4 regions of the Metaplanococcus flavidus genome follow, and region 1 is predicted to be linked to each of the others. Evidence: riboswitches for the same ligand, from Rfam matches in the RefSeq annotation. Region 1 holds a riboswitch; each other region holds the start of a gene.
The links. A riboswitch is a leader RNA that binds a small molecule or an ion and turns the genes downstream of it on or off. The one in region 1 is predicted to bind thiamine pyrophosphate.
Positions count from the first base shown of each region.

Region 1 (7,677 bases):
TCTTCAACCTCTTTTGCTAAAGGGAAGTTAGCCTCATCTTGATTCTTCAGCAATAATTCCACTGCTTCCGTCGGATGTTCAGCCATCCATTCATACCCTTTCGATGCCGCTTTCCAAAAAGCGCGGATCTCTTCTTCTTTCCCTTCCCAGTTTTCATCGTTCGTCACGAGCACTAACTCATAATAAGGAGGAACACCATACTTCTCTGGATTCAATGTTTTTGTTTCAACTCCTTTACTGGCAAGTAAAGGTACCTCATGGTTTATATATGCACCTACAACTGCATCCACTTTTTTGCTCACCAAGGAAGATCCAAGCTCGAAACCAACATCAATCATTTCCACTTCTTCCGGATTCCCTCCAGCCTCGCTTACCATTGTTTTAATCAACGCTTCATTAAGAGGGATTCCAGGGTAGCCTACCTTCATCCCTTCTAAATCTGCAGGGCTCTCCATTTCACTATTCTCCAACATCACCACGTGATTTAAAGGCGATCGAACGATGGCTGCTACTGATTTAATGTTTATGCCTTGATTTGCTCTCGCTGTGATTACGTCCGGCTGATAGGTGATTCCCAATGTCATCTGCCCAGATGCCACCATGTTAATCGGATCTGTTGGATTAGTTGGGAAATGAAGATTTACATCCAATCCCTGCTCTTCAAAGAAGCCTTTTTCCTCGGCTACATATAGGTAACTATGGACTGCGTTTGGATACCAGTCGAGCATCAGATCTATTTGTGCATTTTCTTCCTTTGCTTCCCCGCTTTCACTCCCGCATCCGCTCAGAATTATGCTAATTCCGAAAAGCGCACCTATAAATATACTGTTCAATCGTTTGTTCCTGTATATCATGTTTCATTCCCCCATTTTAATAGCCATTTTTCTAATACAACAACTAATACAAATAACAATATCCCTGTTAACGAGAGCAATACAATCGGGGCGAATACACCTGCGCCGTCAAATTGCGTCATCATTCTTCGACTGAAATAACCGAGCCCTTGCTGGGCGCCAAGCCACTCTCCTATTGCGGCTCCAATGACGCTAAGGGTTACTGCCACTCTTAACCCCGAAAAAAAAGAAGGCAGCGCAGATGGTATCGACAGCTTTAGAAAAATCTCTTTTTTCGTTGCGCCCATAGTCAACATTAATTCCCGAAGTTCTTTGCTTGCAGAGTTTAAACCATCAAATGTATTGACGGTGATGGGGAAAAAAGTTATTAATACCGTAACTGCCACTTTACTCCACATCGTATAGCCAAACCATAAAACAAAAATAGGGGCTAGAGCGATGATTGGAATTGTCTGAGATGCGATTAGCAAGGGATAAAAAGCGCGTTCAGCCGTTTTATTCCAAAACATCCAAGAAGCCAGTCCTACACCGAGCAATACTGAAAGAATAAGCCCCACTACAATAATTGAAACTGTCGCCGGCATATGCACGAGAAGCAGTGTTTCCCTTAGCTCCCAAAGCCGCACGCCCACTTGTATAGGCGAAGGAAGAACAAAGGCGCGGTCTATGGTTTTTGCAATAAATTCCCAAGTCAATAGAAATAATAGAAAGACGCCCATAGACAGTAAGTAATATTGTTCAATGAACCGTTTCATAACATTTTAGCCCGCTCACTTGATTCTTTTATCAAAAATTTCACCTTCCTTGCGAAATTGCTGAATCAACTCCCTTTTGGCTGAAAGAAGAGATGAATCGTTCATGACATCCTCCATCGTTCTAGGTCTGCTAAGGGAGATCTGCACTTCTTTCAATTTTGTCATCGGCGGAAGGGTAGTAACAAAAATACGGTCTGACATAAGCAATGCTTCATCCAGATCGTGCGTAATCAAAATGATAGTCTTCTTCAATAATTTCCATTGTTCCAATAACCATTCTTGCATGGCTAATCTGGAAATCGCATCAAGTGCACTGAAGGGTTCATCAAGCAGCAAAATATCTGCTCCAGTTAAGTAGGCCCGCATAAAGGAGACCCTTTGCTTCATTCCGCCCGAAAGCATACTCGGAAATAACGTTTCTGTTCCGTCTAATCCAAATGAAACAAAAAGAGGTGCAGCTTTTTCATAAGCCTCTTTCTTATGAATCCCCTTTAGTTCTAGCGGCAGAATGACATTATCAATAATGGTGCGCCAAGGTATTAGAAGGTCTTTTTGCGGCACATAACCTATGTTTCCATCGCGTAATTTAATGACCTGACCCCTGAGGAGCAAATCCCCCTTAGTTGGTTCTTCCAACCCCAACAGCAATCTGAATAATGTCGTTTTCCCTGACCCACTTGGACCGACCACACTTATAAACTCTTGGTTTTGAATCGAAAAAGACAAATCTTTAAAAATTTCTTCTTTCCCATAATGAAAATTTAAGTTATTGACTTCCAACAACGCCTTACTCACTTACAGGCCACATCGTTTTGTGATAAGCCATATCCCAAAATAAATATTCAAACCTCGTAGTAGTCAAAAAGATTTCTTCAAGCTTTGCTAGTTCATTTTCTGGTTTTCCGGCCGTCAATTCGTCCAGCAAATCGATGCACCACTGCGCTGTTTGGCCAAATTCATCCGAACTATACATTCGGATCCACTCACCATATAGTGGGTGATCGGCTGCACCTGGAATGGCCGCAAGCTCTCTGCCGATTTCACGGTAACTCCATGCACATGGAAGCAATGCTGCTACCAATTCACTTACACTGCCGCTCTGTCCCACGTGAAGCATATAATGGGTATAAGCAAGTGTCACAGGGGAGGGGGAAGCTTCCTCCAGTTCCTTTTCGCTAACCCCAAAACGTTCCGCATACTGGCGGTGCAATGCCATCTCTTCGTTCATAGTGGCATCCAGTAACTTGGCAAATTGTCCCATTGTTTTAACATCCTGTGACTTGGTTGCACCAATCGCAAACAACTTTGCATACTCTATCAAGTAAAGATAATCTTGAACCATGAAGAACCGAAACTTTTCTTTATCAAGAGACCCCTTCCCCATTTCGACTACAAAAGGGTGATTGTGGTTGTTTCTCCAAATGGGTTGAAGGGTTGTATGTAATTTTCCGCTAAATTTCACGTTGATCTCTCCTCACTCTGCCTGCTTTTTCGTATGGCACCAAGTAAAAATAAAATGCGCCATAACTTTAGAGAAATTCACCAACTCTTGTATCTCAATGGACTCGTTAATGCTATGGGCTTCTATCAACTGCCCCGGTCCATACAAGACTGTCGGGATGCCTGCTTCTGCAAGCCACCCGCCATCGGTAACAGTCGTGGACACACCGATTACAGCCTTTTCTGAAAATAAATGTTGGTGTGAAGCTGCTAAAGTCTTTACGCCTATATGTTCCGGATTCACTTCAAAAGCTGGAAAGACCTCGCCTCTATCTTCTATCATGGAATGCCCACCCCATATAAAAGTTGGTGGATGTTCTTTTAGCCAAGAATCCGCTTTTGCAGCATTTAAAAGATGTTCTTCAATTTCTTTGCTTACAGTTTCATAGGACTCATTCGGATAAAAATGTACGGTGATCCAGAGCCGGCACTCGTCCGCGATAAAAGCGGCATGCCTTCCTCCTTCAATCACAGCCGGATTAATCGTATTTGTTCCTGGAGGATAACCCGGATAGCTTTTTGAAACCGCCCAATGACGCTCTAACTTCTGCAGACTTTCAATGATAATCATCATTTTTTCAATAGCGCTTGCTCCTTGCGAAAGACCGCCACCTGCGTGAATCATCTGCCTGCGCATGGCATCATGATAAACTTTCGGATCTTTAATGACCACCCAACCGGTGATCACCCCGCCCTGCCCTTGGATCTGCAGATCACTTGTATCAACTACAACCGCAAAATCCGCCTGGTAGCCCCTTTCGCAACACTGTAGGGTGCCAGCTTCACCAACCTCTTCTCCTATAACTGATTGAAAAATAAGGTCGCCCGGCAATTCGATGCCTTGTTCATGAAAAAGTTTAAGGACAAATAACGCAGCAGCCATTCCTCCCTTCATATCGGCAACACCTCGGCCTATAATTCGATCGTTTACAACTTCCGCCGTGAAGGGATCCGTTTTCCATACTTCTTCCGGCCTCACTTCGGCCACATCAATATGTCCATTGATGATCAAGCTTTGAAAAGACTTTCTTTCAGTCCCTTTTTTCACACCAACGATGTTTGGATCTCCCGGATACACATCCCATCGATCTGTTGCAAATGCTTGGCTTACTAAATACTGTTCAATCCACCCTTGTGCTTCAGCTGTGTTGCGAGCAGGCGGTGCCGGAGTTTGAAAAGAGATAAGTTGTTTAGTAAGATCAATCAATTCATCTTTTTTTAACTCGATTTCTTTGATTACTTGAAGCAACTGATTGTTTTGCAAGAAGTTTAATTCTCCTTTCGATATGATTTCCTCCACAAAAAAACACTTCTTCCCCATAGGAAAGAAGTGTAAATGACTATAAAAGGTTAAGCCTCATGTGGAGACAAAATTCTTCTGCCATCTCTTCCCTCCGCTAGTATTAACTAGATCAGGTGAATAAGGGTCAAGACGAATGTCTTTCTCAGCTTTAAACAGCTCCCCTAGAGCAATTGTGCAATGAAGTTTTATTGTTACTTTAGTTCTATCATAAGGATTAAATAATTACAACCGGTCACTTCACTCTACTGTCATTATTTATATGAGACAAGAAACTGTAACAATAAATCGAACCGAATCTGCTGCGCTTTCATTTTATAAAAGCTATCACTTTAAACTCGATGTATTGTAGTTTGTTTTTTCTTTTGCACATTTTGTATTTTATAATTGACTTATATACACAAAAGCACTTTCTAATTTAAAGTTCCATTTCGAACTTTCATTATTATTTCTCCTTAAATATATTGGCTGAAAGTGAAGATTGCTGACTAATTTTAAAAATAAAGGCGCTCGTAAAAGGAGATGGAAGCGTTTGAGCTTCGGTACCCCTCAAAAAGAGTAGCATCTGCTACTCTTTCTTTGTTGTATTCAACTACTTTGGAACGGATCAATTACAAATTTGATCTGTCGCAGCTGTACAGCCGACACTGCCTATCAAAGCACAGACAGCCGCTAAGCCTAAACCGCCAATCCCTGTAGTGATTCCCAGAGCACCCGCTGCAGCATAACACAACACGCCTCCACCGGTACCGCACAGCGCCCCAACTGCATATTCACAAAAAGAAGCATAAGCTCCAAATTCGTCTGCGTTCTTTCCGGCCTGCTGAATCTAATGTTCTGCAGAAGCGACAAAATCATCGTGGCTAAGCATCAAACCCTTTTCGTAAAAAATCGTCCCTGCTGTATCGACGGTAATGTCGGAAATTTCGGTTTGATTCCCGTCCAAGTTTTAGAAGGCATTGATGCGTATTTTTCCTTGGTCTATATTTTCTGCATAGACCGCTTGATCCGTCAGTACATCCCCATTTTTTACATCATATGTGAATTGAACGTATGCGAGGTTATCACTTGTTTTCGCAAGTCCTCCAAACACGAATTCAATATATGCAATATAGCCTTTGGAACCATCTACTGTGTTGATAATTATGTCACCTTTTGAAATTGAGTTAATTTTGGTGTTCTCTTTGTATGCCTGATACTCTTCTGTATTTTTTAACGCATTTCTGATTTGATTAAACTCATTTTGCTCGACATCGATGTTCCTTTTTCAAACATTGAAGTTCCAGCATTGACAGCACCTACGGAACTAAATGCAGAAGAGACAACGAGAATAGCTGCTATTGCTAGCATCAGAACTTTTTCAAAAGGTTTGATTGACATAATGAATATTCCTCCTAGTTTTTTCTTTTTTTTGAAATGAGCATGAAAGAAACAACCAAGGCATAAATAAACAGAAACAGTACAACCCCTAATTCAATCCCTGAATCAAACATTGTCCTCCCTCCTTTTTCTTCCGTCATTCCTTTAATTTCCAATTAGTGATTATATAAACAATTAAAATCAATAAATACCCAAATTTAATATATAATTTACATAAAATTTACTTTTTCATTATTACTTCAATTTCTTAAGTTTGAGCTCTAGTTCTTTTAAAGTATTCATCTCTTTATAAAAAGAACCTGTCTAAATAGATTATTAATATCCTGGCTTCAAAAAGTTAGAGTAGTTCAGTCCAATCAGACGAAAACATTTTTAAAAAAACATTAGCTTAAATATCGGTGATATAAACTTTTAGCTTTGTCGATGCTCTTTGTGCCGTGGATTAAAACACGGCCGTCATTAAAAACAACTAGACGACAGTCGCTCGTTGTAAAAGAGAGCAAATAGGGATTACGAAAGACTTCCCTTCCAAGCTTCGATAAAACTGTGCTCAGCTTTCCTAAATCTCTATCCACTGGATGAGGAGGCCGGATTTGAACGGTGTCTCTTCCGCATAAAACAGCAGTTTTTAACTGGGACGAGTAAGAAAGATAAGGGTATGTCCGATTTTTTCCACAAGAAGGACAATCCTTGTCCCATAACTTCCCCACATCAATAGATGAATAATGGTTTTTCCAGAGGTCGAATGAGACAAGCTTTTTCCTTAACTGAGTTGAATCTTCCACTAAAATTTTCAGTGCCTCTGCTATCTGGATTGAAAGAACCATTTGAACAGCGGGACTGATGATGCCAACAGTATCACAGGTCAATCCTTCCATAGGCACAGCCTCAAGCAGACAATTTAAACAGGGTGTGCTATCTGGAACAATTGTATAAGAGAGTCCATAACTGCCTACACAGGCACTATAAATCCAAGGAATTCGTTCTTTTTGAGAAATGTCATTTATGATCATTCTGATATCGAAATTATCACTTGCATCTAAAATCAAATCGATTCCATTTACCAGCGTTGTCATTTCTTTCACTGAAACATCCATGGTATGACTAATAATCTCTACATCAGAATTGACCAGCATTAAACGGCTCTTAGCTGCCACCGCTTTTGGAATTCGTTGTTCTGCATCCTTTTCCGTATATAGCTGTTGTCGCTGAAGATTGCTCCATTCCACATAATCCCGGTCAACGATGGTGAGTTTTCCTATCCCTGCTCTAACCAGCATTTCTGCACTGCCGGCACCTAATGCTCCTGCACCGACAATTAAAACATGCTTCTTCTTTAATTTCTTTTGTCCCGCTATCCCAATCGGTTCAAAAAGTTCCTGTCGTGAGTATCTTTCGTTCACTTGTGGCTCATCTCTTCCACCGGACTACTCGGCGTAGCATATCGCCTTATCGGTATACGTCCAGCCTCATACCCGAGTCTTCCTGCTTGGATTGAAAGCTTCATTGCAAGAGCCATTTTTATGGGATCTTTCGCCCCGGATACTGCCGTGTTCAATAAGACTCCTGCTGCCCCCAATTCCATTGCAATGGCCGCATCAGAAGGTGTTCCAATCCCTGCATCGACAATGACAGGAACAGTTGTCTGTTCAATAATATATGATAAGTTTAAACGGTTGATAATTCCCTGACCCGAGCCAATGGGAGAGGCGCCAGGCATAATAGCATGACAACCTAATTCTTCAAGCCGTCTTGCGAGCAACACATCATCCGATGTATACGGTAAAACGGTAAATCCTTCTTTTAGCAGTTCTTCAGATGCTTTCAGTGTTTCAATAGGATCGGGCAGCAAAGTTTTTTCACAGCCGATAACTTCCACTTTTATCAT
Region 1 is NZ_JBHTKI010000022.1:217,922-225,598, forward strand. Features, by position in the region: gene ACFQ1X_RS14585 (ABC transporter substrate-binding protein) at 1-854, opposite strand, end outside; gene ACFQ1X_RS14590 (ABC transporter permease) at 851-1,609, opposite strand; gene ACFQ1X_RS14595 (ABC transporter ATP-binding protein) at 1,625-2,404, opposite strand; gene tenA (thiaminase II) at 2,397-3,071, opposite strand; gene ACFQ1X_RS14605 (acetylornithine deacetylase) at 3,084-4,409, opposite strand; TPP riboswitch at 4,482-4,585, opposite strand; partial or broken gene ACFQ1X_RS14610 (halocin C8-like domain-containing protein) at 5,017-5,181, opposite strand; partial or broken gene ACFQ1X_RS14615 (hypothetical protein) at 5,109-5,267, opposite strand; gene ACFQ1X_RS14620 (hypothetical protein) at 5,622-5,789, opposite strand; gene ACFQ1X_RS14625 (MoeB/ThiF family adenylyltransferase) at 6,173-7,192, opposite strand; gene ACFQ1X_RS14630 (thiazole synthase) at 7,189-7,677, opposite strand, start outside.

Region 2 (7,677 bases), on a different contig from region 1:
AGTATTGGAAAGTGTTCAAAATTTTTAATTTTGCCGGGGGGTAATTGAATAAATTCTGATTTACATATGAGGGCTTACCGGAAGAAGGAACTACATTTGAAGTTCCATCTCTTTTTCGTTTGTGAAACTGTACTCCTATGAACAATTTCACTACATTAATATGAGATTTATTACAGTTATAACCGGGATTTCTAAGGGTGTATTTTACTAATTTTAAAAATTTGTCCAAAATGTGATCTAAACTTATCTCGCTTACGTAGTTGTAGTAGAACGATCGGAAAAAAGCAGGAACACAAAACCTAGGAGGAATTTTATTATGAATTGGAAAAATGCAAAGAGAACAGTGATCGCGGTCCCATTAAGCGCAGCGTTATTGGCAACAGGAGCTGGAGCAGTTAGTGCCTCTGGCGGGAACAACGCTGATGTACCTGAGAAAGTGGCAGCACCGACAGTTGAAACACCCGCTGCACAATTGAGAGCGGATTTGAGTCAGCTACTATCAACTCACTTCATCTATCAATCAGAAGTGGCATTGCAGGCTTATCATAAAGCTGAAGAAGGTGGGCCGACTGGTGACGGACTCGAGCAAGCGCAATCACAGCTTGAGGTGAACGGTGAACAACTTACAGCAGCAGTGAAATCCGTATACGGACAAGAAGCAGCCGATGCATTCGATAAAATCTTCGATACCCAATATGAAGACAGTGCAGGATACGGTACTGCTGTTGCAAACGGCAACCAGGAAGAAATCGATCAAGTCAAAAAAGAATTGCTTACGGTATTCCCGACAGACCTCGGAACTCTTTTAAGCCAGGCGACAGGTGGAAACCTGCCGAAGGATACAGCGATTTCAGTTCTTCAGGAACATGAAAAAGACGTTATGCAATTCCTTGATCATTCCATTGCGGGCGATTTTGAAGCAGCCTACGCGGAATTCAATGAAGGCTACGAGCGCATGTTCACAGTCGGCACGGCATTATCAAGTGCAATTGTGACACAAATGCCAGAGAAGTTTGAAAACACGAAAGCTGTAACACCAGCATCAGATTTAAGAGCCACTTTCAGCCAATTGCTTGGTGCTCACTTCTATTATCAAACAGCTACATCAGTAGAGGCGTATGAAGCTGCTAAAGGTGAAGGCGGGGAAGCATTCGAAGCCGTCAGCGAAATGCAGGAAGCGAACGCTGAACAGATGAAAGCGGCCGTGAAATCACTTTACGGACAAGAAGCTGCCGATGCATTTGGCGAAATCTTCTCTACACAGTATGAAGACAGTGAAGCACTTGGAGAAGCGTTAGCTAATGGAGAGACAGAAAAAGTGAATGAAATCACAGATCAATTGCTGAACACTTTCGCTGTTGATCTTGGAACTTTGTTAAGTGAAGCAACAGGTGGAGAACTGCCGAAAGAAACAGCAATCAGTGTTCTTCAGCAACATGAACAGAGCACAATTGACATCTTAAACAGCTATGCAGAAGGCGATTACGAAACGGTTTATAACACGTTTACTGAAGGTCATGCATTGATGTTCACAATCGGCCAAGCATTGTCAGGAGCAATTGTTAATCAGAATCCCGAAAAATTTGCAGCTGCACCAGGAATGCCGGAAACAGGTATGGGTGGCATGGCGGATTCAGGAAATATGAACTGGATCTTGTTCACATTCCCATTATTGGCCCTTGCAGGAGCTCTAGTATTCACAAGAAGAAAAGCGTTACAAGAATAAGCAGATGAAAAAGGGGAGATCTATTCTCCCCTTTTTTATCAATTTATAATGATGCTGGACTTTCTTATGTAGAAAAATTCTATCATTAGCTCTAAACTGAATTTGGAATAGGCATACTTTTTTTAGTGTTTCTATTCGTGCTTCAGTTAAGGAAATGAATGCTTCTTATATTTATCTGTTAATTAATAGTATTTATTAAAAGGTGCGCTATATTCTATTTTAGATAAGGAGTGAAATGTGTGAATTCATTTATCAAAAAAGCTGGTCTTATATATATCCTGTTTCTTTTTACGACCCTCAGTGGAAACCCGATCCAAGCGACCAATAATTCACAAACGGAAATAGATCATGACTTTATACAAATAGAACAACGCTTTACACAGGAAATTGTGGTGCAGAAAAATACAGTAGAAGAAGAAGTTTTGGAAAAAGTCTCTTCCTTGAGTTCAACTTTCGCTGGTGAAGATAAAAGCATAGAAGAAAAACAAGTCGGCGTGACGCCGGTTCAGATTGAAATCCCAGCAATTGATGAAAAAGCGGAAATCATAGAAGTCGGCCAAACGCCGGAGGGCAATATGGAGGCGCCAGCTGATGTCCATACAATCGGGTGGTATGAGCCGGGAACGAAGCCTGGAAATAAGGGGAATGCAGTACTCGCTGGACATGTTGACGGTCTTTCGCAGCCTGGCACTTTCTTTAACTTAAAAAAATTAGAACCGGGCGATTTGATTCACGTTACCGGAACAGATGGTACAGAGTTGACGTTCACTGTAACGGACAAGCAAGCTTATGCACCGGAAGATGCTCCGTTGAATGACATTTTTGGTTCCAGCTCAAAACCGAAGTTGAATTTGATTACGTGCACTGGAACTTTTGATACTGAAAGCGGCCATTACGAAGAGCGGTTAGTCGTTTATGCTGAATTGACTGACTACTAGTCAAGAATGGCAAAAATAGAATGAACAAATGTAAAAGGGAGAGACCATAAAACGGTGGTCTCTTTTGTCTTTTGAGGTTTAGACAGTGACAAATAGCTGAACGTGAATGAATCACTTGTATTAAATTGCAGTATAATGAGGTTAAGAACGAAGAACTAGAGGCTGGTATGGCCAACTTTTTACTTTAGGGAGAATGTAAAATGATGTTGAAGTACTATAAAAAACGCTATGAAGTAATAATGCAGGGGAAGTATCCTGCCAACAGAAAAAAGATAATGTCAGCTAACCTGGCACATGAAATGGAAACGGCGTTTAACATACCTATGCAAAGTAACCCTGGATGGGAACAGGAAAATAAAGAGATTTTTGCACTCTATCGCCAGGTTTCTGTTAGTAGAAATTTTTGAAATCAGTTTTTTCAGCAAGTAATTTAAAGAAAGATAATTTAATAGCCTCACTTATCCTAAGGAAAGAAGCTCAAATACGAGCTTTTTTTCGTTAAATTGATATTTTGCGAACAATTAAAGTTCATGAAGAAGTAGCCTAATCCCGTTAAGTTACTATAATACTTCTGCAAATTTAATATTTGTTAATTTCAAAATTAAATTATGCCAATCGCAGTTAGCACATGAGCGATTACCGCAAATTCACATAATTTATATGCTAAAAATGATAAGCGAAAAATTTCCTTTTTGTTCTGACGGATTGGTAAGATGCTTGATTATCTGCGAAGGTGGTTTGCGCAGCATTCAAAAATAAATTTGTGATTTTTCAGACATTGTGATAATCTTTGGGGGAACAACTGAATACATGCACCACTGGGGGAGCCGGTTAACGGCTGAGACGAGCAACGCTCGGACCCTTGGAACCTGATCTGGATCATACCAGCGGAGGGAAGTGGGCGAGAGTATGCCGGATTTCTCTATTCCTATGCGTATAATTGCCGCTTTCCTTTACTGGAAAGCGGTATTTTATTTTGCCTGAAAGGGGATGGAGAAGATGAAATTAACACAGGAAATGCGACAGGAATGTGCTGGATTATGGCAGGCGAGTTTCGATCATCCGTTTGTGAAAGGGATTGCGGACGGCAGTTTACCGGTAGAGGTGTTCCGCTATTACGTCATGCAGGATGCCTATTACCTGACAAATTTTGCGAAGATGCAGGCGGTCGGCGCACTCAAGGCGCCGGACCTCGCGACAACCAAGAGTTTCGCGCATCATGCGGAGCAAACGTGCGCAGCAGAAATGGCGCTTCACGAATCGTTCATGGGGATGCTCGGAGTGACGGACGAAGATTGGCGGCAATTCGAACCGTCACCGGGTGCTTATGCCTATGTATCGCATATGTACCGCGCAATGGAAGGGGATCTGGCGGATGTGCTCGCGACGATTCTACCGTGTTACTGGCTTTATTATGAAATTGGGGAACGATTGAAAGATGCGGAGCCTGGCCATCCGATATACGACCGGTGGATCGAGACTTATGGTTCCGAGTGGTTTGGCGAACTGGTGCAGGAGCAGATCGGCCGGATGGATTCTTTGGCGGAAAGTTTGTCGGCGGAACGGCGGCAGGAGCTGAAGGACCGCTTCCGGCGGAGCAGTTATTACGAATGGAATTTCTGGCAGCAGGCGTGGACGATGGAAACCTGGGAATTGCCCGCGGCAATAAAGGCTGGTGTCTGACATGATCAATAAAATTCGAAATGAAAATCCCGTAATCCATTGCATCACCAATCATGTCGTATCGAACTTTCAGGCGAATGGATTATTGGCAATCGGCGCATCACCGATCATGGGCGAGGCACAAGAGGAAGTGGAAGAACTTGTCGCCATTTCACGCGCGTTGTCATTGAATATCGGAACCTTGAATAAAGACACGTTTAACAGCATGATGCTCGCCGGAAAAAGAGCGAATAAGGAAAAGATCCCGGTGATTCTGGATCCGGTGGGAGCAGGAGCGACCGCTTTTCGGAAAGAGGCCGTCCAAAAGATTTTAACGGAAATCGATGTCAGTGTGCTGCGCTGCAACGCGGGAGAACTAGCCGCAATTGGCGGCGTGGAATGGGCGTCAAAAGGCGTCGATGCCGGTGAAGGCAATATCGACCTGGATAAACTGGCGAAGCGAGTGGCAAAAGAATACAGCTTGGTGGTGGCAGTGACAGGCAAGACCGATATTGTGGCCGATGGTTCGCGGGTAGAGAAGATTACAGGCGGTGACCGTATGATGAGTTCAGTAACCGGCATGGGCTGCCTGCTCAGTGCTGTAACAGCCGCTTTCACGGCAGTGTCTCCTGAAGATCCTACAGCTGCGGCAATTGAAGCTCTCAAGTTTTACGGGGCGGCCGGTGAACAAGCTGCGGCAACTTCGGAAGGACCCGGCAGTTTCCGCGACACGTTCCTGGATGTTTTATTCGGCATGGAGATTGATGACGATGGCTTCGACTTTGAAAAAGGGGAAGGAGTAGATGTACTGTGGCAGCGATCAAACAGGTATTGACGATTGCCGGTTCGGATTCCGGCGGTGGAGCGGGCATACAAGCGGATATAAAGACTTTCCAGGAGCTCGGCGTTTTCGGTACATCGGCCATTACAGCGGTAACGGCGCAGAATACATGCGGCGTGCACGGCGTTTATCCGATGCCTGCCGCAGCGGTAAAAGCGCAAATCGATGCAATCGGAGCGGATTTTACCATTGCCGCTGTGAAAACGGGGATGCTCTTTGACGCTGAAATCATCGCTGAAACGGCAGCGGGAATCGAAAGACACGGCTGGCGTAATCTTGTCGTGGATCCGGTGATGATCGCAAAGGGAGGCGCAACTTTGATGCAGGAAGAAGCACTCCAGGCAATGCGGACATTACTATTGCCATTGGCGGCGGTCATCACACCGAATATCCCGGAAGCGGAAATGCTGAGCGGCATGGAAATCCATGATGCAACAGACAGGAAAAAAGCGGCCGAACAAATTCTCGCTTTTGGAGCGAAAGCCGTTGTCATCAAAGGAGGACATGCCAACAATCCTCTGATTGCCGAAGATTATTGTCTCGATCAGAACGGTGAATCATTTGTGCTCCGTTCTGCGCGTATCCATACGCAGCAGACGCATGGCACCGGTTGTACATTTTCAGCTGCTTTGACCGCTGAATTGGCAAAAGGGCAGATATTGCCGGATGCTTTGGTGACGGCAAAACGGTTCATCCAGGCGGCACTTAAGCATCAATTGCATATTGGTGCGGGACACGGCCCGACAAACCATGCCGCTTTCCGCCAATTTGCAATGGAAGGGGATGTGCAATTTGTTCAATAAACCCTCTGTTTATTTCATCATGGGAACGCAGAATGCTTCAGGAAAAGATCCTTTAAAAGTATTGGAAGAAGCTTTAAAAGGAGGCATCACCCATTTCCAGCTTCGTGAAAAAGGAACGGGAGCTTTGCAGGGGCAAGACTTGGTCGAGTTTGCGGAAAAGTGCCAGGAATTATGTACCCAATATCAAATTCCTTTCTTAATCAATGATGATGTCGACTTGGCGTTAGCAGTCGGTGCTGATGGTATTCATATCGGACAGGAAGATATGGATTGCGACCAGGCGAGGGCGCTGATCGGCAAAGAAAAAATGCTCGGTGTTTCCGTGCATTCACTCGAAGAAGCAAGGGTTGCCATCGATGCCGGTGCGGATTATTTCGGTATGGGTCCCGTGTACGGCACACGGTCGAAAGCGGATGCCAAACGTCCGGCAGGTACAGCCGGCATCGAAGAAGTCATCAGCCATTTTCCGGATATACCAGTCTTCGGCATTGGTGGGATCTCACCGCAAAATGCTGGAGCTGTCTGGCAGGCCGGTGCGTGCGGTGTTGCCGTTATTTCGGCGCTGTCAGGAGCCGATGATATCGCTTTGCAAATCGCGCATTTCAAAAATTCATATAAAGGGGTATTGATATGAAAAAAAAAAAAGCTTGTCGTAATGTCAATGTTCGTGGCACTGGCGGTTGCAGGTTCGGCGTTTGTGTCGTTTCCGGCAGGAATAGCACGCGCCTATCCGATTCAGCACGCTATTAATGTCATAGCGGCTGTGCTTTTCGGGCCAATCCCTGCCGTAACGATAGCCTTTGTGACCGGTGTCGTACGGGTGCTGACAGGCACAGGATCGTTATTGGCGTTTCCGGGAGGCATGATCGGCGCATTGCTTGCCGGTGTACTATATAAAATGTCAGGGCGCATCGGACTTGCGGCAGTTGGTGAGATCGTCGGTACCGGCATCATCGCATCATTGATTGCGGTGCCGTATGCCAAATTGTTGATGGGCACTGAAACCGCAGCGCTATTCTTCATGCCGCCGTTTCTTGTATCGAGTATCAGCGGTGCGATATTAGGTGTAGTGCTGGTATACAGATTGGAAAAAACGAAAGCGAAGGAATTATTGTATTGAACAGATGTAATACTAACGAGCCGGCAGGTCCTTTCCAGGTCTCAGCCGGTTTTCTAATTGTAATAAAAAGGTGAATTTAAAACGGAGAAAATCGGGTAAACAGGAGGAAAATACGCAAATAAATCATGTGATAGCTTAACCATCACAGAAGAGGTGAAGAGCGATGGATCTGCAGAGAATTATACAGAACCAGAAAGCGCATAAGCATATTTCGCAGGATGAAACAGCTGCTGCGAAATACGGTATGGCGGCGAGTGCGATAAAAGAAGCGACGGAAATTGGGGAACAGGTACTCGAAGACGGCGGCAATGCAATTGATGCCATTATCGCCATCCAATTTGCGCTGTCTGTAGTCGAAGGGATGAATACCGGTATCGCAGCGGGTGGTTTCCTGATTCATTACGACAGTGAAAGCAAGAAAACAATCATCATCGATGGTCATAGCCAAGCACCTTCCGAAGTGACACCGGAACTTTTCGTCAATGAAGAGGGCGAAGCAGTTCCTTTTGATGAACGTTCCACCAGTGCCAAGGCTGTAGGAGTGCCGGGCATCATGAAGATGATGAACGAAGCGCATGAAAGATATG
Region 2 is NZ_JBHTKI010000012.1:127,736-135,412, reverse strand. Features, by position in the region: gene ACFQ1X_RS09585 (hypothetical protein) at 317-1,726, shown strand; gene ACFQ1X_RS09580 (class F sortase) at 1,966-2,664, shown strand; gene ACFQ1X_RS09575 (hypothetical protein) at 2,865-3,071, shown strand; TPP riboswitch at 3,475-3,577, shown strand; gene tenA (thiaminase II) at 3,664-4,347, shown strand; gene thiM (hydroxyethylthiazole kinase) at 4,349-5,161, shown strand; gene thiD (bifunctional hydroxymethylpyrimidine kinase/phosphomethylpyrimidine kinase) at 5,137-5,970, shown strand; gene thiE (thiamine phosphate synthase) at 5,960-6,604, shown strand; partial or broken gene thiW (energy coupling factor transporter S component ThiW) at 6,611-7,090, shown strand; gene ggt (gamma-glutamyltransferase) at 7,254-7,677, shown strand, end outside.
Region 2: another riboswitch for thiamine pyrophosphate. It lies ahead of tenA (thiaminase II); the one in region 1 lies ahead of ACFQ1X_RS14605 (acetylornithine deacetylase).

Region 3 (7,677 bases), on a different contig from region 1:
GCACGCCAGAACATTGACGAAATTTTGAATGAATTGACTGTTGCCGCACCGAACGCTGATATTTATGTGATGGGCTATTATTTTGCTTACCCGCATGCGCGGGAGTCGCAGAAAGAAGGATTGGCGGAGCAAGTGGCAACATTGAATGAAATTCTGAGAAATGAAGCTGAGAAAGCCGGTGCGATTTTCGTATCGGTTGATGAAGCATTTGGTGAAAATGCGACTTCGAAAGTACCCAATCCGAACGATGTCCATCCGAATATTGAAGGCTACCAGGCAATGGCCAATCAATTCCTGGCACAATACCGCGGGGGCTGGACAATCGAAGACCGGGAACTCCCTGAACCGAATCCAATCAGTTTTGAAGAAATCATGGCGGGACAGGACCAGCCCACAGATGATAATGACGAACAAGCTGAAGACAGGGAAGAGACACCGGCTCCAGGAGCAGAGGAAGTGGAAGATGATGCAGCAGCCCTTCTGATGCCGAATCTTCAGTCAGGCTATCAGGCTCTCCGGACAATATTACCGATCATTTAGCCAAAAAAATCCCACTCCCTTCAATTAGGGAGTGGGATTTTTCGGTTATTTTTTAGATTGATTGTTTTTATACTGGTTTGTATTGGTCTGCGCATTTCCTTTGGATTTCTTTTTATTCATGAATTTCCGGATGATCGGATAAGCTATAGGACCATATTTAAGTGCTGATTTGAACAATCTACCTACTGCCATGTTAATCGCTCCATTCGTTTTAAAGATATTTTATAAATTCCCGTTTTAGGAATGATTTAAACATGCTATTCAAGTCATTGCATGGGCCAATAGAATATCTTTGTATTCATGGACACTGGAAATTTCAACGTATTCCGCGTTGCCGTGCCAGTCATCGCCTGTCGGACCAAATTCGATGGCACCTTCGCCACCATTCACCGCAGCATAATAGCGGGTATCCGCAGCACCGTGCTGGCCAAACAGGATGGCATCGTTTCCGGTAGTGCTTTGTATACTTTTCTCCAAGGTTTTGATGTACGGGTTTTCATCGGTCGTGGTCAGCGCAGGTGTTGTTGCAGAACTCGATTTGTAATCAAAATCGATATCGAGCGTTTCGCCGAGTTCGACCATCTGGCGCGTAATTTCCTGGGGATCCTGGCCGGGCATAAAGCGGATGTCGTATGACATTTCACAGATTTCCGGAACCATATTATAGCGTTCACCAGCTTTGATGATTGCGAGATTTACAGAAGGCTGCTCGTAATATTCCGTCGATTCTTTTCGAAAAGGGAGTTCCGCCATGGCCATATGATATTTCATGGCCCGTTCAATGGCGTTTATGCCTTCCCAAGGTCTGCTGCCATGTGCCGGCTTGCCTTTGAAAACCATATCCATATGCAAAATGCCTTTTGACTGCAGACCGACTTTCAAGCCGGTCGGTTCGCCGCAGATGACAAAATTTCCACTGTACCCTTGGGAAACAAGCCATTCTGAAGTATTGTGTCCGCCAATTTCTTCATCGGTTACGAGATGGAGCTGAACTTCCCGGGACAATTTTTCCGCATCCAGTTCGGTGAATGCCTGCATCATTGCTGCCACGCCAGCTTTCATATCCGCTGAACCTCGCCCATACAAACGGCCAAGCTCTTCCATAGGGCTGAATTGGTCTTCGTGGCCTGGCACGACATCGACGTGACCATTCCAGATCAGTTTTTCATCGCCATGTCCTTTAGAGGCAGTCAGCATCAAAAATCCGTTATTGTCATGGATTTGGACCCTTTCTCCTCTTTGTTCGAGCCACCGAGCGCAAAATTGGAGCGCTTCATTGGCGCCTTCTTTCGTATCACTTTTAATTTTAATCAGATCTTTCAATAATTCAATCATATAAATACAGCAGCACTATTCGCTGCCTCCACCGCCTTTCTGAAACATTTACTTTCACAATACCCTAATGACTTAAGGTAAAACGAACTTGCATCCCTTCTTTTTGTTCGTTACAATACAGATGAAACAAAAAAACTGTATACACCACAAGGGGAGCAATTGCTGAGAGTGAACGAGAACGTTCTTACCCTTTGAACCTGTAAGTTAATACTTGCGCAGGGATGTGGATGGAAACCTGCCCTTACGCGGCGTCAGGATCTATCCTGGCGCCGCTTTTTGTGTGGTTTTTATTGGCGGCCCTTCTGGTGATGTGCAAACACATAGGAGGATTTTATGAGGAATAAAAAATTATTGCTGATGCTCGAAATTGCGATTTTCGGCGCACTCGGCTATGTACTGGATTTTATTGCGTTCAGCATGCCACAGGGAGGATCTGTCAGTCTGGTCATGATTCCGATCGTGCTGATGGCGTTTCGCAGAGGAATAGGCGCAGGTCTCCTGACTGGACTGGCGGTCGGCTTGCTGCAGGTTGTCACAGGACGAGTTTATATCGTTCCCTTATCATTCGGTTTCGCATTTACTCAGGTGACACTGGATTATATTGTGGCGTTTGCAAGCGTAGGCTTTGCGGGCATGATGAGAACCGCTTATTTTAAGAATCTGCGGGACGGCCTGAAAGGAAAAGCTGTTTCCTGGATTATAGCCGGTGCATTTATCGGTGCATTCCTGCGCTATATTGTCCACGTTATTGTGGGAATCTGGTTCTTCCGTGAATTTGCCACTGGCAATGTTTATCTGTATTCGTTCGGATACAATGCGACTTATATGATTCCGGCATTTCTGCTGACGGCGTTTGTCTGTTCGATTCTGTTTATTGCAGCGCCAAGACTGGTCGATGTGAAAGAATAAAAGTGGAAGGCTATCTTATGATAGTCTTCTTTTAGTTTGTTAAGAAAGAAAAATATAAACCGATATTGCGCAAAACAGCTCCGCTTGCCAAAACCCGTGCTCCTGCATCGCTCCGCTAGCTTCGTCGCAAAGACTCGGCCGAATTACCTTCGGCCAACTCTTGGCTCGCGCTGAGCTAACTCGGGCTCGTTACACTTCGCCCGAGTGGATCTTGCACTTCGTCGGCATCCGCCTGCTCCCCGCGGAAAGCTTCCGTCTAGAACGCAATGGTTATAGAAGTTGAGGGTTTTTCGACAACCTTTTAGAAGGCTATCTTTATGATTGTCTTCTTTTCTTATGTTATAATTTTTTAATAGAAAAGCTTGAAAGAAGGGTATTTAATGATTGCAACTAATGAAAAAGATATTGAAATGCTGAAAAAAGCCGGACAGATGGTCGCGAAAATCCGTGAGGAGATGAGAGCTGCGACTAAACCGGGAGTAACAACGAAAGAAATTGATGAACTTGGCGGTCGCCTGTTCGAGGAATTGGGCGGTGTATCAGGGCCGAAATCCGAATACGATTTTCCTGGGTTTACGTGCATCAGCGTAAATGAGGAAGTCGCTCACGGCATTCCGGGAAAACGTGTGATTCAGGAAGGCGACATCGTGAACATTGATGTTTCCGGATCATTGGAAGGCTATTTCTCTGATACAGGAATATCATTTGTCGTCGGAGATAATCATCCTGAAAAGGAAAAAATTTGTGAAGCAGCTGAACGAGCCTTTGACCGGGCGATGACAAAAGTCAAAGCCGGTTCGAAATTGAATGGAATCGGCAAAGCGGTTGAGCGTGAAGCGAAAGATCAGGGGTTGTTCGTGATCAAAAATCTTACCGGCCATGGCATCGGTAAATCATTGCATGAAGCGCCTCAGCACATCCTCAATTATTACGATGCATGGGAAACGACTATCCTGAAAGAAGGAATGGTCCTTGCAGTAGAGCCCTTCATTTCGCAGAAAGCCGAGCATATCATCGAATCGGGTGATGGCTGGACATTCATCACACCGGACCAGTCATTGGTCGCGCAAATCGAACACACGGTCCTTGTAACAAAAGGGGAACCGATCCTGTTAACTAAATTAGAGGAATAGAAAAAAAAGCCTGCACTTGTGCAGGCTTTTAATTTTGCAAAATATCCTTAATTTTTCTTTATCAGCAGAATGCCTGTCACGATCACACCGCTCAGGAATAAAGAGGCCGTTGTGACGAGCATTTCATCAAGGCCATGTTTGACGGCGATGCCGACGAATGCCCAGACAAAAACAAGCGCAAAGGGTACATCTGAATGGTGGAAGCGTACATGGAGAGCCAGCGCAGTTGCAACGGTGAGCATAATCACTGCCCATAATTCATTGCTCAAGCCCCATCCGCCCCAACTGTAATAAGTGAGGACGTAGCTGATATTTGAAATGGTGGCGACACTTATCCAGCCCATATTCACTGAAATGGGAAGGCGTTCGGTAAATTTTCTCTCATTATTATTGTATTGCAGATACAGCAGAATAAGGGAAGCGAGGTAAACAAGCATTGCTGCAATCGACCAGGCAAAATACTCGTAATGCCAAAGCAGCAGCCATGTAATATTGGCTATGGCACTTAAAATGAAATAAAGGCTGATGGCAGGGGCAGGGGATTCTTTGGTTTTCTTATAACGGATCCAAAACCCGCCAATCCAGATTGCCAATAATATGTAAATGACTGACCAGATTGAAAAGACATAGCCGGCAGGTGTGAATAGAACAGGGAGCCTGTTGGAAATTTCTCCTGTAGTCTGGCCATTGATCGGCAGTATATTTGCTAATGCGTTAATGGTAACGACGGCCAAAAATGCGATCGTCATCAATATTATACGGAACATCTCAGATCCCTCCTCGCTTACAGTATACCTTTCCTTGTTTGGGACAACAATTAACTGTTTTGCCACAGCTGATAAAAATCTAAGAAATGGTCGATATTATGTCAGCCTTTCAATTGTCTGGTGTTTATTATTCCGTAATCCGAAGAAAAATGGTATACTGGTAATTGTTTTTAGAAAATTTAGTTTATCAGGAGGATGGACCATGACAGTAAAATATCCGGAAGTGTGGGATTTGGATGTTTTGTTCCCAGGCGGGAGCGAATCACAAGAATTACGTGTACATATGGACGAAACAGGACCAAAATTAGAGGAATTCGAGAAGCTTTCAGCAAAATTCGAAGTGCCCACCAAGGCTGAAGATGCCAGGAATGTGGCAGAAGTGCTGGAAGCAGTTAAGGAAACGATGCTTCATCTTAGACAGTCCGGTGCATTTATCGGCTGTTTGATGGCGCAGGACACGGAAGATAAAAAAGCATCGCTGCTGCAAAGCGAGTCATCGAGCCAGAGTGCCCGTTTCAGTTCTGCACTCCAAAAAATCCAGCAGGACCTGACTCGGACGGATGATGAGGTGTGGAATGCGCTGATGGAGGATGACACGTTAAAAGAATTCAATTTCGTGCTCAATGAATGGCGAGACAAAGCACGCTTGCTGCTTTCTGAAAAAGAGGAAAACCTGATCACAGCGCTCAGCATGGACGGCTATCACGGCTGGAGCCAGCTGTACGATATGCTGGTAGGGGAAATTAAAATCAAAATCACTGTCGATGGTCAGGAGAAAACCATGTCTGTCGGACAGGCGAATAATCTAAGCTCTCATTCAGACGCCGGTGTAAGAAAAGAATCCTACGAAAAATTGGAAAATGCCTGGGCGGAGAAAGAAGATTTCTTTGCCAAGACATTGAATTCGATTGCCGGATTCCGTCTTGAAACTTACAAAAAACGCGGATGGGACAACCCCTTGCAGGAGCCACTCCAGATTAACCGCATGAAACAGCAGACGCTGGATGCAATGTGGGGAGCAATCTCCAAAAACAAACAGCCATTTGTCGATTACTTGAACCAGAAAGCGCAACTGCTGGGCAAAGACGGCCTTGAGTGGTATGACGTGGATGCTCCTGTAACGGAAAGTACACAAACTTTCTCTTATCAGGAAGGCGCCGAATTCATTTTGGAGCATTTCAAAAAATTCGGTCCGGAACTCGAGAAATTCTCGCGCACTGCTTTTGAAAAAGGCTGGATCGAAGCGGAAGATCGTCCGAACAAAAGCCCGGGTGGATTTTGTACCGGCCTTCCGATGACCGAAGAGTCTCGGATCTTCATGACATACAGCGGTTCAATGTCCAATGTCGCCACTTTGGCTCATGAACTCGGACATGCGTTCCACTCACATGCCTTGCGTCCGGTTCACCAGATCAACCGTTCTTACGCGATGAATGTTGCCGAAACAGCTTCCACTTTCGCTGAAATGATCGTTGCGGATGCCGCAGTGAAAAATGCGTCGTCTGATGAAGAAAAAATTGCTCTTCTGGAAGATAAGATTCAACGCAGTGTTGCTTTCTTCATGAACATTCATTCCAGATTCCTGTTTGAAACACGTTTTTACGAAGAGCGCAAAAAAGGCGTTGTTCCGGCATCGCGTTTAAATGAATTGATGGAGCAGGCACAGATCGAAGGATTCGGCGGCGGGCTGAAATCTACCCACCCTCATTTCTGGGCTTCCAAGCTTCATTTCTATATCACATACGTGCCATTTTATAACTTCCCGTACACATTCGGCTATTTATTCTCACTGAGCGTTTATGCAAAAGCATTGGAAGAAGGCGCCGGATTCGAAGAGAAATACATGGCCCTGTTGCGTGACACAGCTGTTATGACTGCTGAAGACTTGGCGCTTAAGCATCTGGGAGAAGATATTACCCAAGAAGCATTCTGGGAAAAAGGGATTGCTCTTTGCGTAAAAGATGCACAAGAGTTTATTTCGCTGACGTCTTCAGCCGACTGATATGAATCTTCTCTTAAAAGGCCGGCTTTGTTACCTGCGTATTTTGACGACAGAAGATGCCGAGGAAATGGTGCAATTGCTTCTCCGGAACCGGACGTATTGGGCGATATTCGAGCCGCAGCATCGGGACAGTTATTTTACGGCAGCCGTCCAGCGGGAAAAAATACTTGAATCCATTCATCAGGCGAAGGAAAACCGGGAATATAGTTTTGGAATATTCGAACCGGAGACAGACAAACTGATCGGCCATATTTCCATGTACAGCATTAAGCGCTTGCCATTTCTCAGTGCGTTGGTCGGGTACTCGATCGATGAGTCGTATATTGGCCGCGGCATTGCAACTGATGCAGTGAAATTAGTGATTGCATTCGGATTCGAGAAGCTCCGGCTGCACCGGATCGAAGCGTATGTCTCTCCCCGGAATGCCGGTTCCATCCGAGTTTTGGAAAAAGCACATTTTAACAATGAAGGCTTATTGAGAGAATTCCTTTACATCAACGGAGTATGGGAAGATCACTATCATTTTGCAGTCCTGGAGTCAGAATTTTGAAAGGGCAAGGCCACCTATAAAAAATGGTGGAAACAAACAAAAAGATGGTTGTGGGAATAAAATGCCGACGGAAAGCAGGTGTCTTATGCTGAGAGATAAACTGTTCGCCTATCATCAATGGGCCACCCAGAGGATCCTGTCACATACCGAACAATTTGGAGATGAAATCTATACAAAGGAAGGAGAAAGTTCCTTCCCGTCGATCAAAGAAACGATCAGCCATATCATCACCGTTGAAAAATTATGGCTGCTCAGAATGACTGGAATCGAGAAGCCGGAAGTGGAGTATTTCCATGTCGAAACAGCTGGGGATGCAAAACAGGCGTTTATGCTGCTTCACGCAGAAATGGAATTGTATTTTTCCTCCCTGTCGGAAGATCAATGGCAGGAAATCATGCCTTTCACGAATCTCAAAGGAAAGTCTTTTATAGAGACAAGGGA
Region 3 is NZ_JBHTKI010000009.1:36,533-44,209, reverse strand. Features, by position in the region: gene ACFQ1X_RS08115 (SGNH/GDSL hydrolase family protein) at 1-540, shown strand, start outside; gene ACFQ1X_RS08110 (hypothetical protein) at 586-732, opposite strand; gene ACFQ1X_RS08105 (M20 family metallopeptidase) at 802-1,875, opposite strand; TPP riboswitch at 2,015-2,114, shown strand; gene thiT (energy-coupled thiamine transporter ThiT) at 2,209-2,784, shown strand; gene map (type I methionyl aminopeptidase) at 3,165-3,917, shown strand; gene ACFQ1X_RS08090 (tryptophan-rich sensory protein) at 3,965-4,684, opposite strand; gene ACFQ1X_RS08085 (M3 family oligoendopeptidase) at 4,887-6,686, shown strand; gene ACFQ1X_RS08080 (GNAT family N-acetyltransferase) at 6,688-7,236, shown strand; gene ACFQ1X_RS08075 (DinB family protein) at 7,322-7,677, shown strand, end outside.
Region 3: another riboswitch for thiamine pyrophosphate. It lies ahead of thiT (energy-coupled thiamine transporter ThiT); the one in region 1 lies ahead of ACFQ1X_RS14605 (acetylornithine deacetylase).

Region 4 (7,677 bases), on a different contig from region 1:
TTGTAGGTGGTTACTCTTTTGCTTAAAAACATCTTCAATTTGGCCAGCCGCTCTTTAACGGCATGTACTGCATCGACCGGGTGTTTACGCACCCGGTCTTTTTTTATGTCTACATTGTAACATACTAAGTTTTCAGGTTCTATTATTTATATTTTATTAATAGGGTCTTGTTTTTTAAAGATGCTGATAATGTGCCTGCGGGCATTTTATAGGTTTGGATTTTCTTCTATGTATCTATCTCTTTTTAATTTTTCGAAGGTTTAACATAGTAATAAAAATGATAAACAGCAATCATTACAGCCACTACTAAAGGAATACGAGCTGTTTCTAAAAACCATAATAAGAATTCCCAAAAATCTATAGGCTTTAGATTTTACCTCCTTTCGATTAACCTTTTATTTGATTCAACCTTCTTTTTCAAATTTGGCTCTGTTAAAGTTTGGTGTTGTTATTTTCAGAAACAATAAGACTCCCAGTTATATGGGAATCCTATGTTGCATTATCATTTTACTAAGCAAACGTCCTCGATAGTTAAAGAAGAATTATTTTTGAATTTCTTTTATAATCTCTACTCTATTTCCAAAAGGGTCTCTAAATTCAAAATGTTCATAATTAGGGATTGGAACAGAATTTAACATTCTAATTTTGACTAAGATATTCATGAAACGACCTCCTGTTTTTTGAGGTTTGGGTTACTTTGGAAGAAATGTTTTGACCAATGCGACGTCCGGGTTGCCCGTGTCTTCGCTGGGCGTTACGGCCGGTGTTTCGTAAAGCGATACGGAGCCGTCGTCGTTGATCCGGAGAAATCCGGATGTGCTGCTGCGCGTATCATAGTCAAACAAGTCGCCGAAAATGATGCCGTTGTGCAATGGCACAGGGTCGCTGTACAGGGGAACTGTCAGCATAAAATTATCGGTGTCTTTGTCCCAATAACCGGTGGCGCTCAATTCGTTGAACGACAGGGTGCGCTCGTGATCCGATACGATGTGGTAATAATACGGACTATCGGGAAGGGTGCCCATTTCGACATATTCCGGCGCCAGCGTTTCGGCAAGCGTCTCGAACAACCAATTCTGTTCGAACTTGACGGCATCCAGCAGGTAGTTGCCGTCTTCATATTCGTAGATGGCTGTCGCTTCGTACGAACACGTTTTACATACGGTGTATACGCTTTTATCGGTACCGGTTGTTTGATAGGTAATCGTCACGTAGACTTCGCGCTGGTTGTCAAAAGCACTCTCATCTTTGGTGTAGGTGCTTTCGCTGAACGAACGATCTTCGACGATTTTGTGGTCTTGAATCGCAAAGCGGGTTTCCGTTTCATCTTCCAGTTGGATGAAATAGTCTTCGAGGGCCGCGGGGTCTGTCAGATGCAGCCGGGTGAACGTTTCGATTTCTTCGGTTGTCGTCTCAAACACTTCGTCACCTTCCAACAGCGAAATGACAAGGTACGTCAATGCAAAGATGATGACCAGAACCAATACCATCAGCAAACTGGCAATTTTGACTGTCTTGTTCATGTCAATCCTCATTTCGTTTTTTAATTTGGTTCTGTTAAATTTTGGTGTTGTTATTTTTAGAAACAATAGGACTCCTAATTATATGGAAATCCTATGTTGCATTATCGTTTTATTAAGTTAACGCCCTCGATAGTTTAAAAAGAATTTTTTAAAAATTTCTTTTTTAACCTCTAACGGTCGGCAGTATATTAAGCAATGTATAGTAATCAATAAATTTGCCCATGCTTCCTCTCAATCCCGATTCGTTTAATTATTCTCAATAATATATTCATAGTATCATTAAAGTTCCATATTTTTCAATTAAATTAATCTTATTGCCTACACCGGAGTTTTGGTCTTTTCTTCCATAAACTTGAAATTAATTCATATTATCAATAATAAAAATGAAGGCTGCTAATATAGCAACCTCCATGAATAGATTAAATAGCGATTTAGAATCATTTCGAAAACTCCTGATTTTGTACTCCTAACCGGACCTTCTAGTTGGAAATCGGTTAACTTATCATTTTTTTCATTTCCTTTAAAGACCGAATTATTTCACGCAATTTTTTACCTTCACTTAAAACTGTCAACAACAATTCAACCGTACCTAAACACCCTTCAACATCCAAACATTCATCCGCGGTATGCTCATGATAATAACCCGCTGACAAATTTACACTTTGAATGCCGTGCGAAGCCCAGATGCGGGTATCACTGCTCCCTCCGGCGGTGCATTTCCAACCCGGCAGTCCGTTGTTGCTGGCAGTTTCTTCGATGAATTCACCAAATGAGTCGTCACAGAATTTCTCATAACCGCCACAGGAAGTCACAATATCCCCTGTGCCTCTTCGATCGATTACAAACGCAACATCAACATCATGCAGGAAATTCGCCTCGACTCCCTTTGCTCCCAGGAGACCGATTTCTTCTTCGACGGTGAAAATGTATTTCACGGTCCCATTGAAGTTCTTTGCATCCAGACGTTTCAGTGTTTCCAATAGGATGGCGACACCCGCCCGGTCATCTGCGCCCAAAATGCCGCTGCTGCTGGACCAGATGTTGCCGTCTTTTATGATCTCGCGGCCCTCATCAAAACTGCACACGGTGTCCAGATGCGCATTCAATAAGATCACCGGTCCTTTTCCTCTCCCATAAACCTTAACAGCCAGAATATTGCCCTTGCTGTCCACTTCCAATGAGTCTGCATGATTCACGAGTTTGCTTAGGACCCAGTCGCGAATGTCTTCTTCGTCTCCACTATCACCGTCGATTGATAGGCAGCTTTCGAGCTCCATCAGAAATGACTGCTTTTTCAATTCCTCAATATCCTTCTTCAGGTCTTCCGGAGAAAAGGTGCTTAATGCTTCAGCTGCATCGAGCAATTGGATTCGCGGCGCCCTTATACTAATGGAGTGATTTCGAACATGTACATTCGGCAATCCGATGACAGTCAGCACTTTAACAACGGTTGTTATATCCGTATCTCTGGTAAAGGAAATGCTAGGAAGCTTCTTTTCATGGCCATCGCAGCAACTTGTTGTCGACAGGCCCAATCGATTCAATTGGCGGATGATTCCTGCCATGTAGGTGTCGAAATTTTTGATGCCGGGAATGTCCACTCCGGGACCAAATTGCAGCATCTCGGTTCGGCCTCTATATGTGAAATCCACCGCACGAAGCCATCGTTCTTCATCAATATCTGTTTCTTCTATTTTCAACAAACCCTTGATCTTTGTGTAAGCCACAAAAAGCTCATCCAAGGTTTCTATCAAAAACATCATGTTCTCTTCCGTTTCTTTCCGGCAATCAAATCTTCCTTCTTCAATTTCCTCTACAAGAAATCCGTGGCGAATAAATAATCGGTTCAAGTTCTGCATGTGCATCCTCTCCCTTTCTGTTATTGCCTTAATTATAAAATAGGAGCTGTGACACGAATGTCACAGCTCCAGGGAGGTAGGATTTATTCAATTTCATCTCAATGACCTCTAGTTTGATCTCCTCCGGATAGAACCGCTTTTTTGAACCCATACAGAAAAACACCTCCAGTTTGTCGTTGTTACTACATACGACGTTGGGGGTGCTTTTTCCTTGTCTCATTTTATTGGGTCACTCTAATTAACCCGCAGCTCTTAAAAAAAATATATAATTTTTCATTTCAATTAGCTTACTTTACAGCCTGCTCTTTCCCATTCAACTCTGCAGTCAACTCTTTAAACCACTCTTTGTCACCAGTCTGCAAAGCCAGATCAATCAGATACTCAAGCTGCGCTGCATCTTTCGGTGCCGTTTGCTGCAAACTCTCAACCTGCTTGACTGCCAATGGAATCGTCATGCCAATAATTTCTTCATTATCGCTTTCGGCAACCGTTACATATACAGCGCCTTGCACCATGCTCATCGAATCAATAAATCCAATTACCATTTCACCTTTAATGGAAGTCCCTTTAACCCAATCAGTGGTTTTTAAAATTGTTTTCTCTTCATTCATATCAGAACACCTGCTTTTTAATTTATTTTATAGAAACTTGAAATTTATCTATGCTCTATTACCATCAATACCCTATTAAATGACTCTTACCCATTAAAGTGGGTAAATCGAATATTACTCTTCTATGGAAGAGAACTCAATATATATGCTCTGATTTCAGGATAAATGAATTAGTTATTTGCTGCTATGACATTTTTTATCTACATTTGTGTAAATGATTTTATAAATGATATGGAGCAAAACAGCGAAGAGTTGACCGAAGCCTGCGATGGTCAACTCTTTGCGACGAAGCAGCGCAGCGATGCAGGAGCACTTGTTTTCAACTTGTATAGCTAAAGCCCCCAGGCAAGCAAGCTGTTTTGCGGAATATCATCTGTCTAAATTATCCTTTACTTCCCTCCAACCTTCATTTACACTGAAGCCATCGGGACAACCCGAACACAAAAACCGCATACCGTTTTCTGCACTGGGGGTGCTTATTTTAGCTGAGATGCGAGCGAAAGCTCCGATCCCTTATGACTCGAACAGGTTAGGACCTGCGTGAGGAAGTGCGGTGACTTTCCGCAAAACGAAATCTTCAGGAGCGAATACCTCCTTTTAATTTGCATGGAACAGTGGCTGCATCTTCACGGATGCGGCCATTTTTGTGCAAATTTTTAAGGAGGAATTTTATTATGGAACCATTGCAATGCGGCACAAGCCCGATCGTCGGATTCCGCTTCACGCTCAATCCGATGTGCGGCGACTTCATCAAAATCATCAAAGGGGCGTTGAACGGAACGGACACCTCGAATGTCTGGATGGACACCGACGACGTCTCCAGCGTTATCCGCGGCAAACAGAACCACGTCTTCAACGTCGCAAAAGCACTGACTTTGCACGCGGCGAAAACGGGAGAACACGTGGCGTTAAACGGCACCTTCTCCATCGGTTGTCCGGGAGACACATCAGGTGATGTCTATCTCGATAAAGACGATGTTCTGCTGAACACGGATGATACGAAACAATATGTCTCTTCCCAGTTCGCGCTGTATCCGATGAACAACCCGGATTATATGAGCGTTATCTATAAAGAAGTCGAACGCGCTAAAGAACATGGTGTCTGGAATGACTCGATGCATTACGCCAGCGGTATCCACGGTGATATCCATGACGTCTTCGCGTTTTATGAAGAATCGTTTACTCATGCCCGCTCCGATCAGCATCGCCACCTCATCATGACGGTATCGATGAGCATCAATAGCCCGTCACACACGAATTCGGACGGAGGCAAAGCCAATGCTTAACACCTGGAAACTGAAGGAAATCGTCTTAATGTCGCTGTTCGGTGTCGTGTTCGGCATCGTCTATCTGTTATTCATCCATCTCGGCAATATCTGGGCCGGCCTGATTGGCCCCATCGCCTATGAATGGATGTTCGGTATCTGGTTCATCGTGTCGATCATCTGTATGCACATCATCCGCAAACCAGGTGCGGCAGTGATACCCGAAACGATGGCTGCTATCATCGAAGTCATGCTTGGCAACGCGGTCGGCCCCCGACTCATCCTGTCCGGCGTCATCCAGGGGCTTGGCGCCGAAGCGGCGTTTGCGGTCACACGTTACCGCCATTTCAATATATTCGTCTTTATGCTTGCCGGTATTGGCGCCGCTGTATTCAGTTTCATCTACGGTTATTTCGTTTCCGGCTATGCGGCACTGGATCCTTCTTTTGTAGCGCTGATGTTTACACTGCGTGTATTAAGCGGCGCGATCATTGCGGGGATCGGCGGCAAATACATCGGCGATGCGCTGCTCGCGACCGGTTCCCTGCGCGGTTACGCGATTGCCCAAACCCAGCCGCGTGATGCCAATGCCTAATAGCATCCTTTCCATGAAGGACGTCACCTTTCGCTATCCGGATGATCGGGAACCCACTCTGTCGTCGATGTCGTTTGGCATCGAACGCGGACAACGGGTCGCGATTTCCGGTCCGAGCGGCTCTGGCAAATCGACTTTGCTCTATTTAATGAACCGGCTATACCCGGAAAATTGCGATGGCATTGTGGCAGGTGAAATTCTTTTATTCGGCAAAGCTGCTGAATCTTATAGACCCGGTGAGATCAACCACCGCGTCGCCACCGTGTTCCAGGACCCCGATTCGCAGTTCTGTATGCCGACTGTAGAAGAAGAACTCGCATTCACTCTCGAAAACCTGAACACGCCAGCTAAAGAAATGGAAGAGCAGATTCGGGACGTTTTGGAAATGACCGGATTGTCCCACCTGAGCAATACCACCATTCAAACCCTGTCAGGCGGAATGAAACAACGCGTCGCAACCGCCTGCGCATTGATCATGGACCCTGAAGTCCTGTTGCTTGATGAGCCGATTTCACATTTAGATCCACTGACTGCAAAAGATTTCATATCCTGGCTCGACGGGCTGCAAAAAACTTTCAACCTGACCATCATCGCCGTTGAACACCGTCTCGACAGTTGGGGAACATTCTTTGACCGCGAAATTGCAATCGATGCCGGCGGAAAAATTGTTTCGGATCAGCAGTTCAATCCGCATCAAACCTTCCGCTACCCGCAGCGGCTGAATTCGATACTGGATGAATCGGCCATATCTGCGAACGGATTATCCGTGAAAATAAAGGGCCAGACTTTGCTGCATCCCCTTTCCTTCAAAGCGAAGAAAGGCGAATGCATCGTCATTGCCGGCCCCAACGGCAGCGGCAAATCCACATTGGTCAAAGCGCTCTGCGGCATTTACAAAAAAGAATCGGGCACCGTCGACTCTGGTGCGTGCGGCTATGTGCCGCAATCACCGGAATTTCTGTTTCTGACTGCATCGGTCAAAAATGAAATCGACTTTTCCGGAACATCTTCCTTGAACGAACTGAAGGATTTAATGGATTCCTTGCGCTTAGCCGAAATAGCGGCCCACAATCCTTTCGCTGTCAGCCATGGCCAAAAGCGGCGGGTTGCAATCGGCGCCATGCTGGCGGATAAACGGAACATCCACTTTCTGGACGAGCCCACTTCAGGCCAGGATCAAAAAGCCCTGTTGGAATTGTTCCATTTGATAGCTCATCGGCTGGATCAGGGGGATACCGTATTGATTGTCACACATGATATGGAATTTGCCGCAGCCGTTGCAGATTCTCTGCTCCTGTTGAAAGATAGCAAAATGACGGGAATGTTTCCTGCCAAACGGGTTTGGCAGGATCCGGATCTGCTCGCCCGCCATAATCTGCTTCCTCCGAAAGGAGCTTTGCAGCATGCGAAATCTCTTGCATGACATGAACCCATCAATCAAATTCATCACAGTCACTATCGCCATGCTCGGGCTGGCATTTTTCTTCAATCCCTGGACGCCGTTGCTGTTCTTTTTCTGCATCCTTGTCATTCAATTGTTGTTCAGCCGAATCAATTGGAAGCTATGGTCTCTGTTCATGTTGCCGTTTGCGTTTGGTGCTTTCGGCTATCTGTGGACGACCATCGTTTTCAGCGCCGAAACAGGCGGCACCGTTATGTGGTCCCTGTTCGGATTTGATGTAACCGATAAACAATGGGCGCTGGCCTTGTCACTGTCGTTCCGTGTCCTGGCTTTTTCATCGTTGTCACTCTTGTTCGCCCTGACGACAGATCCTGTGAAATTCGTCATGAGCCTGATGCAGCAGCTGAAACTGTCGCCGAAGC
Region 4 is NZ_JBHTKI010000051.1:9,556-17,232, forward strand. Features, by position in the region: partial or broken gene ACFQ1X_RS16290 (glyoxalase) at 543-644, opposite strand; gene ACFQ1X_RS16295 (hypothetical protein) at 693-1,523, opposite strand; gene ACFQ1X_RS16300 (M20/M25/M40 family metallo-hydrolase) at 2,018-3,382, opposite strand; gene ACFQ1X_RS16305 (IDEAL domain-containing protein) at 3,670-3,993, opposite strand; TPP riboswitch at 4,452-4,557, shown strand; gene ACFQ1X_RS16310 (YkoF family thiamine/hydroxymethylpyrimidine-binding protein) at 4,668-5,279, shown strand; gene ACFQ1X_RS16315 (ECF transporter S component) at 5,272-5,853, shown strand; gene ACFQ1X_RS16320 (ABC transporter ATP-binding protein) at 5,846-7,276, shown strand; gene ACFQ1X_RS16325 (energy-coupling factor transporter transmembrane component T family protein) at 7,257-7,677, shown strand, end outside.
Region 4: another riboswitch for thiamine pyrophosphate. It lies ahead of ACFQ1X_RS16310 (YkoF family thiamine/hydroxymethylpyrimidine-binding protein); the one in region 1 lies ahead of ACFQ1X_RS14605 (acetylornithine deacetylase).